One region of the Thauera sp. AutoDN2 genome, then DNA from elsewhere that is predicted to be linked to it. Evidence: riboswitches for the same ligand, from Rfam matches in the RefSeq annotation. Region 1 holds a riboswitch; the other holds the start of a gene.

Region 1 (5,005 bases):
GCGTGCGCCGGGTAGGCGTGATAGCAGTTGGTCCACACGCGGCCGGCCTGGATGGCCCGGCCCATGCGATAGGCGACGTTACCGTTGCGGCTCCATACGCCGGCACCCAGACCGTACAGGGTGTCGTTGGCGATCGAAAGGGCCTCGGCCTCGTCCTTGAAGGTGGTCACCGCGAGCACCGGCCCGAAGATCTCTTCCTGGAAGATGCGCATCTTGTTGTGGCCCTTGAACAGCGTCGGCTGGATGTAGAAGCCGTCGGTCAGGTCACCGCCAAGTTGGGCACGATTGCCGCCGATCAGAACCTCGGCGCCCTCCTCACGACCGAGCGCGAGGTAGGACTGGATCTTGGTCATCTGTTCCTGCGAGGCCTGCGCCCCCATCATCGTGTCGGTGTCGAGCGGGCTGCCCTGCTTGATGGCGGCGACGCGCTTCAGTGCGCGCTCCATGAAGCGGTCGTAGATCGATTCCTGGATCAGCGCGCGGCTCGGGCAGGTGCACACTTCGCCCTGGTTGAAGGCGAACAGCACCAGGCCCTCGATCGCCTTGTCGAGGAAGGCATCATCCTTGTCCATCACGTCGGCGAAGAAGATGTTGGGCGACTTGCCGCCCAGCTCCAGCGTGGCCGGGATCAGGTTGTTGGCGGCGGCCTGGGCGATGACGCGGCCGGTGGAGGTCGAGCCGGTGAAGGCGATCTTGGCGATGCGCTTGCTGGTGGCGAGCGGCATGCCGGCCTCACGGCCATAGCCGTTGACGATGTTGAGCACGCCCGGCGGCAGCAGGTCGGCGATCAGTTCCATCAGCACCAGGATCGAGATCGGGGTCGACTCGGCGGGCTTGAGCACCACGCAGTTACCCGCACCCAGAGCCGGCGCCAGCTTCCACGCCGCCATCAGGATCGGGAAGTTCCACGGGATGATCTGGCCGACCACGCCCAGCGGCTCGTGGATGTGATAGGCCATGGTGTTCTCGTCGATCTCCGAGATGCCGCCTTCCTGCGAGCGCAGGCAGCCGGCGAAGTAGCGGAAGTGGTCGACGGCGAGCGGGATGTCGGCGTTGAGCGTCTCGCGGATCGGCTTGCCGTTGTCGACGGTCTCGGCGTAGGCGAGCAGTTCGAGGTTGGCCTCGAGGCGGTCGGCGATCTTGAGCAGGATGTTCGAGCGCGTGGTGGCGTCGGTCTTGCCCCAGGTCGGGAAGGCCGCGTGTGCGGCATCGAGCGCCAGCTCAATGTCCTCGGCCGTGGAGCGCGCGGCCTGGGTGTACTTCTGGCCGGAAACCGGGGTGACCACATCGAAATACTGCCCCTTGACCGGGGCCACCCATTTGCCACCGATGAAGTTGTCATAACGGCTTTTGAACTGAACCTTGGCGTCGGCCTGGCCGGGCATTGCGTACAGCATGATCTCGTCTCCTCGATTTTCTGGATGCACAGCAAGTCGCTGCATCTCACCTCCAGCAGGAGTCATGCCAGAATGCGAATGCGCCTGGATTCGGGCATTCCAGCCCCACAGCACATCCCATCGGCTGTTCCCATTGGGTGGAATGAACAGGCTGAGTTGCTCCAGATGCTCCATGGAGCAGGCATGCTGGAGCACCCATCCGATGTTTATGCGACATCGCGACCGCGAAGCCGTCTGGCACGCAACAGGCAGGGATCCACTTGAAATCCGAACCGCTCCGTACGTATCGAATGGACAGTAATCTCGAGGCACCCCCTCGTGCCACACACCACAGCCAGGCCGACACGCGCTTCCCGGTTGCGATCATCGGCGCCGGCGCGCTGGGCCTGCACTTTGCTGCGCGGCTGCGCGCCGTCGTGCCGCTCGCCGTGATTGCGCGTAACGCACACCGGGTCGCAAGCCTCCGCACCGGCGTGCAAGTGGGCGAGCAAACACTCGCCCTGGAAGCCTTCGACGCTGCCCACCCCCCTGTCGCCGACTGGGTGATCGTGCTGGTGAAGGCCGCCGACACAGCGGCAGCCGCGGAAGTCGCCTCACGCATGCGCCCCATCGGCGTGCTGTCCTTGCAGAACGGGATCACCGTGGACATGCTGCGCGGGCATTGCCACGCACAACACGTGGATCAGGGCATCACCACCGAGGGCGCGTGGCGCGACGGCAACCGGGTGCAGCCCTCAGGCGCAGGCGAAACCCTGCTGCCGCCCGGGTTCGAGCCGCTCGCGCGGATGCTGGCGGACGCGGGTCTCGAGGCTCGCATCGAGCCGGAAATCACCGCCGCGCGGCTGGCGAAGCTGCTGGTGAACGTCGCCATCAACCCGCTCGCGGCGCTGTTCCGCGTGCCCAACGGCGCCCTGCTCGAGCCGCCGCACCGCGTACTGCTCAACGCCCTGGTGCGCGAGGCACTGCCGGTACTGCGCGCCAACGGCCTCGAGCTCGACGAAGCGGCCGCGCTCGCGCGGGTGCATGGCGTTGCCCGCGCCACCGCCGCCAACCGCGCCAGCATGCTGCAGGACGTCCTCGCCGGCCGCCACACCGAGATCGACGCCATCACCGGCGCCCTGCTATCCATGGCCGAGGCGGCCGGGCTCGAAGTTCCGACGCATCGCGCGGTGCATACCCTGGTGCGTACGATCGAACGCGGCGCGTTTGACAGCGCCGGGGGCCAGGGCTAACCTCCGCCCCTGTTCATGGTTGTCCGCCGTCATCGGCGGACATGAAAAGGGAATCCGGTGCCGCGCCCAGCGCGAACCCCGGAGCTGCCCCCGCAACTGTAATCGGCGAGTCCTGCGCCCTCTCTGCCACTGGAAATCTTCCGGGAAGGCTGGCGCAAGACGACGACCCGTGAGCCAGGAGACCTGCCATGCACATCACCTTCAACAGTTTGGGGCGGGGTGTCCCTGACAAGAGGCATGGCTCACACCATTTCACTTGCTCGCTTTCCTGATGGCACGGCAGCACCGTATGGCATTGCCATGCGCGTGACGCATCACGCCCGTGCGTCGGAGATCCGCCCTGCCCGCACCGGATCTCCGCCATGCCCACCGCCGACCGCCCCGCTGCAACGCTGACACCGCCGACCGATTCCAGAGGCGTCGTTCTGAGGCCGATGTTCCGCTTCGGCCCCGCCGACGCACCCCGCATCCTCGAACACCTACTTGCGCTGGATGCCGATGACCGCCTGCTGCGCTTCAGCCACGGCATCCGCGACGAAGGCATCGCCGCCTACGTCGCCACCCTCGACTTCGCACGCGACCATGTGCATGGGCTGGGCACCGCACAAGGCGACATCGTCGCCCTCGCCCATATCGCGGTGCGCGATGGGGAGGTCGACTTCGGGCTCAGCGTTACCGCAACTCATCGCCAGCACGGACTGGGCCGAGCACTGTTCAACCACGTCATAGCCCTGGCCCGCCTGCACGGCGCAGGCCGGATCGTGTGTCACAGCATCAGCCCGGCGGTACTCCACATGGCTGCCGCCAGCGGCTTCAGTCGGCCTGGCGGCAGCCACACCGCCCCCTTGACGCTGGATCTGCGGGCCGAGTCCCACGCCGGCGACGACGCCCCGCCTTGCCCGGCCCCCAGCGCAGTCAGCCTCGCGGCCGCCTGAAGCTCGCCTTCCCTCAGCAACCCGTTTCATCCGCACTCACCCAGACGAGGACCACCCGTGGACCGACTTCCGACCGAAGCACTTGATAACGCCATGCAACTCGCCGCTTTCCAGATCATCCGCCGCAATGGCGCCGTCGTTGCCTTCGATCCGAACAAGATCGCCGTCGCCATGACCAAGACCTTTCTCGCCGTCGAGGGCCGCCAGGGCGCGGCGAGATCCGCCTCTTCAAGCGCCTGCCCGCCTTCCAGCTGTGGCGCAAGATGCTGACCATGCTGTTCGAGACCGGGCATCCGTGGATCACCTTCAAGGACGCCTGCAACCTGCGCTCGCCGCAGCAGCACGTGGGCGTGGTGCATGGCTCCAACCTGTGCACCGAGATCACGCTCAACACCTCGGCCGACGAGACCGCGGTGTGCAACCTCGGCTCGGTGAACCTGCCCGCCCATCTGGTGCGCGAGCTGAAGGCACTCGGCCTGTGGGACGAGGGGATGGTGGCCGACCTCAAGTACTTCGACGGCTCACTCACCCCGATCGAGGGCATTCACGCCGAACTCAAGGCGCGTTACGCCACCGCAATGGAGAAAACCGGCACCAACACGCCGGCCACCACCAGCGACGACCCGGCGCCCAAGACCTGCTCCATTCTCGACCCCGACTGCGAGGCCTGCCAATGACCGCCTTCTTCGACGACTGGGACACGCCGGTTCGCCCTCGGGCAGCCACTGCTCCAGCCGCTACGCCAGCCTCCCGCCAGGCAGACTCCCCGGCGTCCACGGTGACGCCCACGGCGCCGGCATTCCGCCCCGACGCGGCCCTGTCCGCCACCGATGCCCGGCCGGGCGCGCTGGCACCGGTGCGTGCTGCCGACAAACGCATCGTCAACGGCCAGGGTGACATCAACCAGCTCGCGCCCTTCAAGTACCCCTGGGCGTGGGAGTTCTTCCTCAACGCCAACAAGAACCACTGGACGCCGCTGGAAATCTCCATGGCGCAGGACGTTCACGACTACCACCATCGCCTGACGCCGGCCGAGCGCCATGTGTTCGAGAACGTGCTGTCCTATCTGACCACCTCGGACATCCTCGCCATGCGCAACATCGGCCTGGCGGTGATGGAGAAGATGACCGCGCCCGAGCTGCAGATCTACCAGGCCCGCCAGGTGTATGAGGAAGCCCTGCATACCTGGACATACCAGCACTGCATCGAAAGCCTGGGCCTGGACCAGCAGGAGATCTACAACCGCTACCGCGTCGTGCCCGAGATCCACGGCAAGATCGCGCTCGCCAACCGCCGGCTCGAGCGCGTGATGCGGGCCGACTTCGACCTCACCGACCGCGACAACCTGCACGAATTCGCGCTCTCCTACCTCTTCTTCGCCGCCATCTTCGAGGGCTGCTGGTTCTACAACGGCTTCACCCCCATCTTCGCGCTGCAGCGG
Region 2 (5,005 bases), on a different contig from region 1:
GTGTTGGCGTGCATGGGATGGCCTCCGTGTTCAGAGGTGGGCGGAATGGGGGTGGGCATGAGGATGGGCGTGTGCGTTCGTGCCGTGTCCTGCCGTGCAGCCGTGGCTCGCGTAGGCGTGGTCCGCATCCGAGTGGCCGTGATGGCACGCGGTGTGGCTGTGGTCGTGCAGGTGTTCGTCCTCGGCGGCGAGGCGGTAGCGGCAGCCGTCGCACTCAAGCAGGCCGTGGGCGGCACCGGCCCCGGCATCGGCGACGCCCGCGCAGCCCTCGGCCACGCGTGTATCGAGCAGGGCGAAGATGCCTTCGTCGAAGCCGAAGTGGGTTCCGAGCGCGAAGACCAGTTGCGGGTACTGGCGCCGCAGGCGCTCGATCTGGGCCTGGATGCGCTCGATCAGCACGCCTGTGAAGAGGTACACCGGAACGATGCAGATCTGTGTCATGCCGAGCCGAGCCTGGCGCTGCACCACGGTCTCGAGCCGGGGCCAGGTCACGCCGGTGAAGGCGAGTTCGACCAGCTCGTGGTCGCCGTCCTCGAAGATCCAGCGCGCCATCTTGGCGAGCTCGCCGTTGGCGCCAGGGTCCGAGGAGCCGCGGCCGAGCAGCACCACGCCGGTGGTGTGCGGGTCGGGCATGTCGAGCTGGCGCATCAGGCGATCGAGCTGGCCGCGCAGCACGGCGAAAAGCTCGCGCCCCATGCCGAGATGCCGGGTGCAGGCGAAGTCGACGCTGGGGTGGCGCGCGCGGGCGCGCTCGAGTGCGGCCGGCAGCTCCATCTTGACGTGGCCGGCGGCGTTGAGGATGAAGGGGATCGAGAGCACGCGGCGGCTTTCGCGCGCGGCGCGGTCGAGGCCCTCGTCGAGCAGCACGTCGGCGTGCTCGATGAAGCAGGTTTCGATGCGCCAGCCGGGATGGCGTTCGCGCCATTGTGCGGCAAAGTGCAGGATCTCCTTGTTGCCCTCGCGATTGCGCGAGCCGTGACCAACGAGGAGGAGCGTGGTGTCGTTCATGCGGATTCTCCGGTGGCGATGCCGGGTTCTGTGGCTGGCCTCGACGCCTTGCGGAAACGGTGGCCGAAGCCCGGGTCGTAGAGCTTCGAGCGCGCGATATCGGGCCACAGGCGGGCGCCGAGTGCGGGGCTGGCGAGAATCATGGCCTGGCTGGCGATCTTCTCGTCCTGGCAGCGGCGCTTGATGTCGGCCAGGGTGCCGCGCACGATCCTCTCCGCGCCCGGCCAGCTCGCCTTGTGCACCACCACGATCGGGGCATCCTCCGGCCAGCCGGCGGCACGCAGCGCGCGCTGCACCTCGTGCAGCAGGGTGATCGACAGGAAGATGCACAGCGTGCTGCGGTGGGCGGCGAGCGCCTCGAGCGCCTCGCCTGCGGGCATCGGGGTACGGCCGGCAACGCGGGTGAGGATGACGGTCTGGGTGACTTCGGGCAGGGTCAGGGTCTCGCCGGCCGCCGCGGCCGCGGCCATCGCCGAGGACACGCCTGGCACCACCTGCCAGGGAATGCCTGCGGCGTCGAGCGGGCGGGTCATCTCGACGAGCGCGCCGTACAGGCCGGGGTCGCCCGTCTGCAGGCGCACCACGGTGCGGTGACGGGCGCAAGCGTCGATCAGCCAGGCGTTCATGGCCTCGAGCGTCATGTCCTTTGAGTCACGGATCGTGCAGCCGGTGGGCGCGTGCTGCGTTGCCGCCTGATCGACCAGCGAGCCCGCGAACAGGATCGCGCCCGCCTGCTCGAGCAGGCGGCGGCCCTTCACCGTGATCAGGTCCGGGTCGCCGGGGCCCGCGCCGACGAACCAGACCGTGCCGGGCAGGCCGGACATCAGCCGCGCGCCGGGATGGCGAAGCAGAGCTGCACCAATGGGCGGTGGGCCTGCGACTGCAGCAGCCGGACCACGGCCACGGTGAATACCGGCTCGATCAGCACCACCGGCAGGTAGGCGGCGGCGAAGGTCATCCACTCCGCGAAGGGCGTGGCGATCTCGCCCATGGCCAGCCAGAAGCCCACCATCAGTGCGACGCCGGCGTAGTAGCCCGCGTCGAGCTTGAGCACCGCGCCGATGCGGGTGGCGGCGCCGGCGGTGAGCTTGCGGCCCAGCGTGGCATGCAGTGCGAGCAGCGGCACGGCGAGTGAAAGGAAATTCACTCCCAGGTGCAGCAGGTCGGCCGGCTCGAAGATCACGCCCTGCAGCAGCAGGCCGAGGCCGAAGCCGAGCAGGGTGGGCACGAAGCCGAGCGTGAGGTAGATCGGCATGGCGCCGATGAAGTGCAGCTCCGACGCGCCCGCGGGCAGGTGAAAGCTCTGCATGAAAACGGAGAAGAACAGCGCCGCGAGCAGCGTGCGCAGGATGAACTGCGGTTTGCGCAGAAGCTGTGGTGCCTGGGCGGCGACGAGTGCGACGGCGGCGAGGTTGGCGGCGGTGATCTTGGTGCCGGAAAGGATGCCCGGTTCGATGTGCATGATGACTCCCCACGAGTGCATGGAACGACGATGGGAACCACGCGGGCGGGGGGCGGCATGCGGACACGGCGCTGCCGGTGAGCGTGCGCACGCGAGCAGAGCGCGAACGCACGCAGGGCACGGCAGTGCCTGGAGACCGCTTGCACAACGAGTCGGCTGGAGCTTCCGGCGCACGCGGGCAGCCGGCGGAAAACCAGTCGGATCAAACCCACACCCCGGGGCTCACATCAACCTGGAACCTCGCACGCCGCCGCTTGCATGGCGGGCGCGATGTTCCGTACTCGATCGGGCCGGTCTTCTGGCTCGCCGTCTTCCTCGTCCGCCGACCTTCCCGAGCGCAAGGCTCAGTGGCATGTTGGCGGATTCGTCAGGCTCACAGCAGCGGGGGCTGCGCCGGAATGGTCGTTCGCGCACAAGGCGGACGACGTCACCGGACTTCCCGTTTCACCCCGTCCTGCGGTTGCAGGCCGGGGCACCCGGATCGAATGCGGGGCGAAGCATAGGCGAAGGCGGCGCGACAACGCAAGCGTCGTGTCGAACTGCGCGTCTCTTGCCCGGCTTCATTCCCTTGTGCTGCGAAAGGTGTGCAGCGTGTGCCGCGTCGGCGGCAAGCCGCAGTCGTTCAGCGCTTATCGCCGCTCGGTTTTGCGGCAAACAGGGCGGCGCGTGGGGGTTGGCGCCTTCCCGCCTCGGGGCGGGGTGAGGGTTTGCGCGCGACGCCCGTATCACGCGGCTCGGTTGCGCGCGCAGTGCGCGCGCCCTCGCCCTCGGCATGACCTTGTGCTGCCGGGCGCGGGGCGGCTTTGCCCGGGCCACGACCGCTTCTGCTGGCGCCGCGTTCGTCGCGCGCGGGCGCACCCTGGGCGCCTCGGCCGGAGCCGGGGCGACCTCCACCGCGGCGCGGCATGGGGGGGCGGGCGTGGTCGGCGTCATGCGCGGCCTCGCCGCCGGCGCTGGGCACGAAGTCCTCGGCCACGGCGCGGTCGATGCGGCGCTTGATCAGGCGCTCGATCGCGGTGAGCAGGTTGGCCTCTTCCCGGTCGACCAGCGAGATTGCATGCCCTGCGGCGCCAGCGCGGCCCGTGCGGCCGATGCGGTGCACGTAGTCCTCGGGCACGTTGGGAAGCTCGAAGTTGACCACCTGTGGCAACTGGTCGATGTCCAGGCCGCGCGCGGCGATGTCGGTGGCGACCAGCACCGGCAGCGAGCCGTCCTTGAACTGCGCGAGCGCGCGGGTGCGAGCAGCCTGACTCTTGTTGCCGTGGATGGCCGCGGACTCGATGCCGTGCTTGGTGAGGTACTCGGCGAGCTTGTTGGCGCCGTGTTTGGTGCGGGTGAATACCAGCGCCTGGAACCACTGCTTTTCCTTGATCAGATGCGCGAGCAGCTCGCGCTTCTGCTTCTGGCCGACCATGTAGACCGCCTGGTCGACGCGCTCTGCCGTCGTGTTGCGCGGCGCCACCTCGACGGTGGCGGGGTCGTGCAGCAGGCCTTGGGTGAGCTGGCGGATCTCGTCGGAGAACGTGGCCGAGAACAGCAGGTTCTGGCGCTTCTTCGGCAGCAGCGCGAGCACCTTGCGAATGTCGCGGATGAAGCCCATGTCGAGCATGCGGTCGGCTTCGTCCAGCACCAGAAACTCGACGCCCGAGAGGTCGAGCGTGCGCTGGCCGACATGGTCGAGCAGGCGCCCCGGGGTGGCGACGAGGATGTCGACACGCTTCTTCAGTGCCGTGATCTGCGGGTTGATGTTGACGCCACCGAACATGACCAGCGAGGTCAGTGGCAGGTGCTTGCCGTAGGTCTTGACCGACTCTTCCACCTGGGCGGCGAGCTCGCGTGTGGGGGTAAGGATCAGGCAGCGCGGGCGACCGGGCGGATGCGGGTGGGTGTGGGTGGCGGCCAGCATGTGCAGCAGCGGCAGCGTGAAGCCGGCGGTCTTGCCGGTGCCGGTCTGCGCCGCAGCGAGCAGGTCGCGGCCGGACAGCACCTCGGGAATGGCCTGTGCCTGGATGGGCGTCGGGTGGGTGTAGCCCGCCTCGCCGATGGCGCGCAGGATGGGTTCGGCCAGCGCGAGGCTGGCGAAAGTCAATTCGGGATTCATTCGATGGTCCGGCGCGAGCCCGCCGCGTTCGAGCGGCACCAATCCGGGCTGCGGGAAGAGATCCGGCTGGCTGCACGCGGAAGGCGCGGGCCGCATGGATCGTTTCAGGAAACGCTGCATCGACTGGTGCACTGCAGCGAGGCGCCACTATAAGCGCTTGGGCGGCGATATGCGAGGCCTTTCGGCGCTCTTTCGCAAGGGTTCGATACCATGCGCATGAATATTGCGCTTTGGTTACAATTCGACCTCCTTCAACGTGTCCGGCAGCCGCCATGAGCGCATTCCTGCCCCGTCCGAGCGTCCTTCGCCTGCGCGAGCGGATGGCCATCCGTCTCGCCCTGGTTTCGCTGTCCGGGATTGCGTTGCTGCTCGGCGCGGTGGGTCTTGCGGCATGGCTCGCGGCGGCAAGCGCAGGCGCTGCGCTGCAGGCGATC

The links. Region 1 has a riboswitch for cobalamin ahead of ACPT9U_RS09550 (GNAT family N-acetyltransferase). Riboswitches for the same ligand answer to the same signal wherever they lie in the genome.
Region 2: linked by a shared signal. The riboswitch ahead of ACPT9U_RS10625 (energy-coupling factor ABC transporter permease) and the one ahead of ACPT9U_RS09550 (GNAT family N-acetyltransferase) in region 1 are both predicted to bind cobalamin.

Annotation. Positions count from the first base shown of each region.
Region 1 is NZ_JBNCAR010000013.1:69,029-74,033, forward strand. Features, by position in the region: gene adh (aldehyde dehydrogenase) at 1-1,397, opposite strand, end outside; gene ACPT9U_RS09545 (ketopantoate reductase family protein) at 1,688-2,629, shown strand; cobalamin riboswitch at 2,629-2,834, shown strand; gene ACPT9U_RS09550 (GNAT family N-acetyltransferase) at 2,992-3,564, shown strand; gene ACPT9U_RS09555 (hypothetical protein) at 3,622-3,834, shown strand; gene ACPT9U_RS09560 (hypothetical protein) at 3,828-4,241, shown strand; gene ACPT9U_RS09565 (ribonucleotide-diphosphate reductase subunit beta) at 4,238-5,005, shown strand, end outside.
Region 2 is NZ_JBNCAR010000017.1:12,467-17,471, reverse strand. Features, by position in the region: gene ACPT9U_RS10640 (precorrin-8X methylmutase) at 1-14, opposite strand, end outside; gene ACPT9U_RS10635 (sirohydrochlorin chelatase) at 31-1,008, opposite strand; gene cobM (precorrin-4 C(11)-methyltransferase) at 1,005-1,832, opposite strand; gene ACPT9U_RS10625 (energy-coupling factor ABC transporter permease) at 1,832-2,470, opposite strand; cobalamin riboswitch at 2,742-2,966, opposite strand; gene ACPT9U_RS10620 (DEAD/DEAH box helicase) at 3,093-4,571, opposite strand; gene ACPT9U_RS10615 (M48 family metallopeptidase) at 4,844-5,005, shown strand, end outside.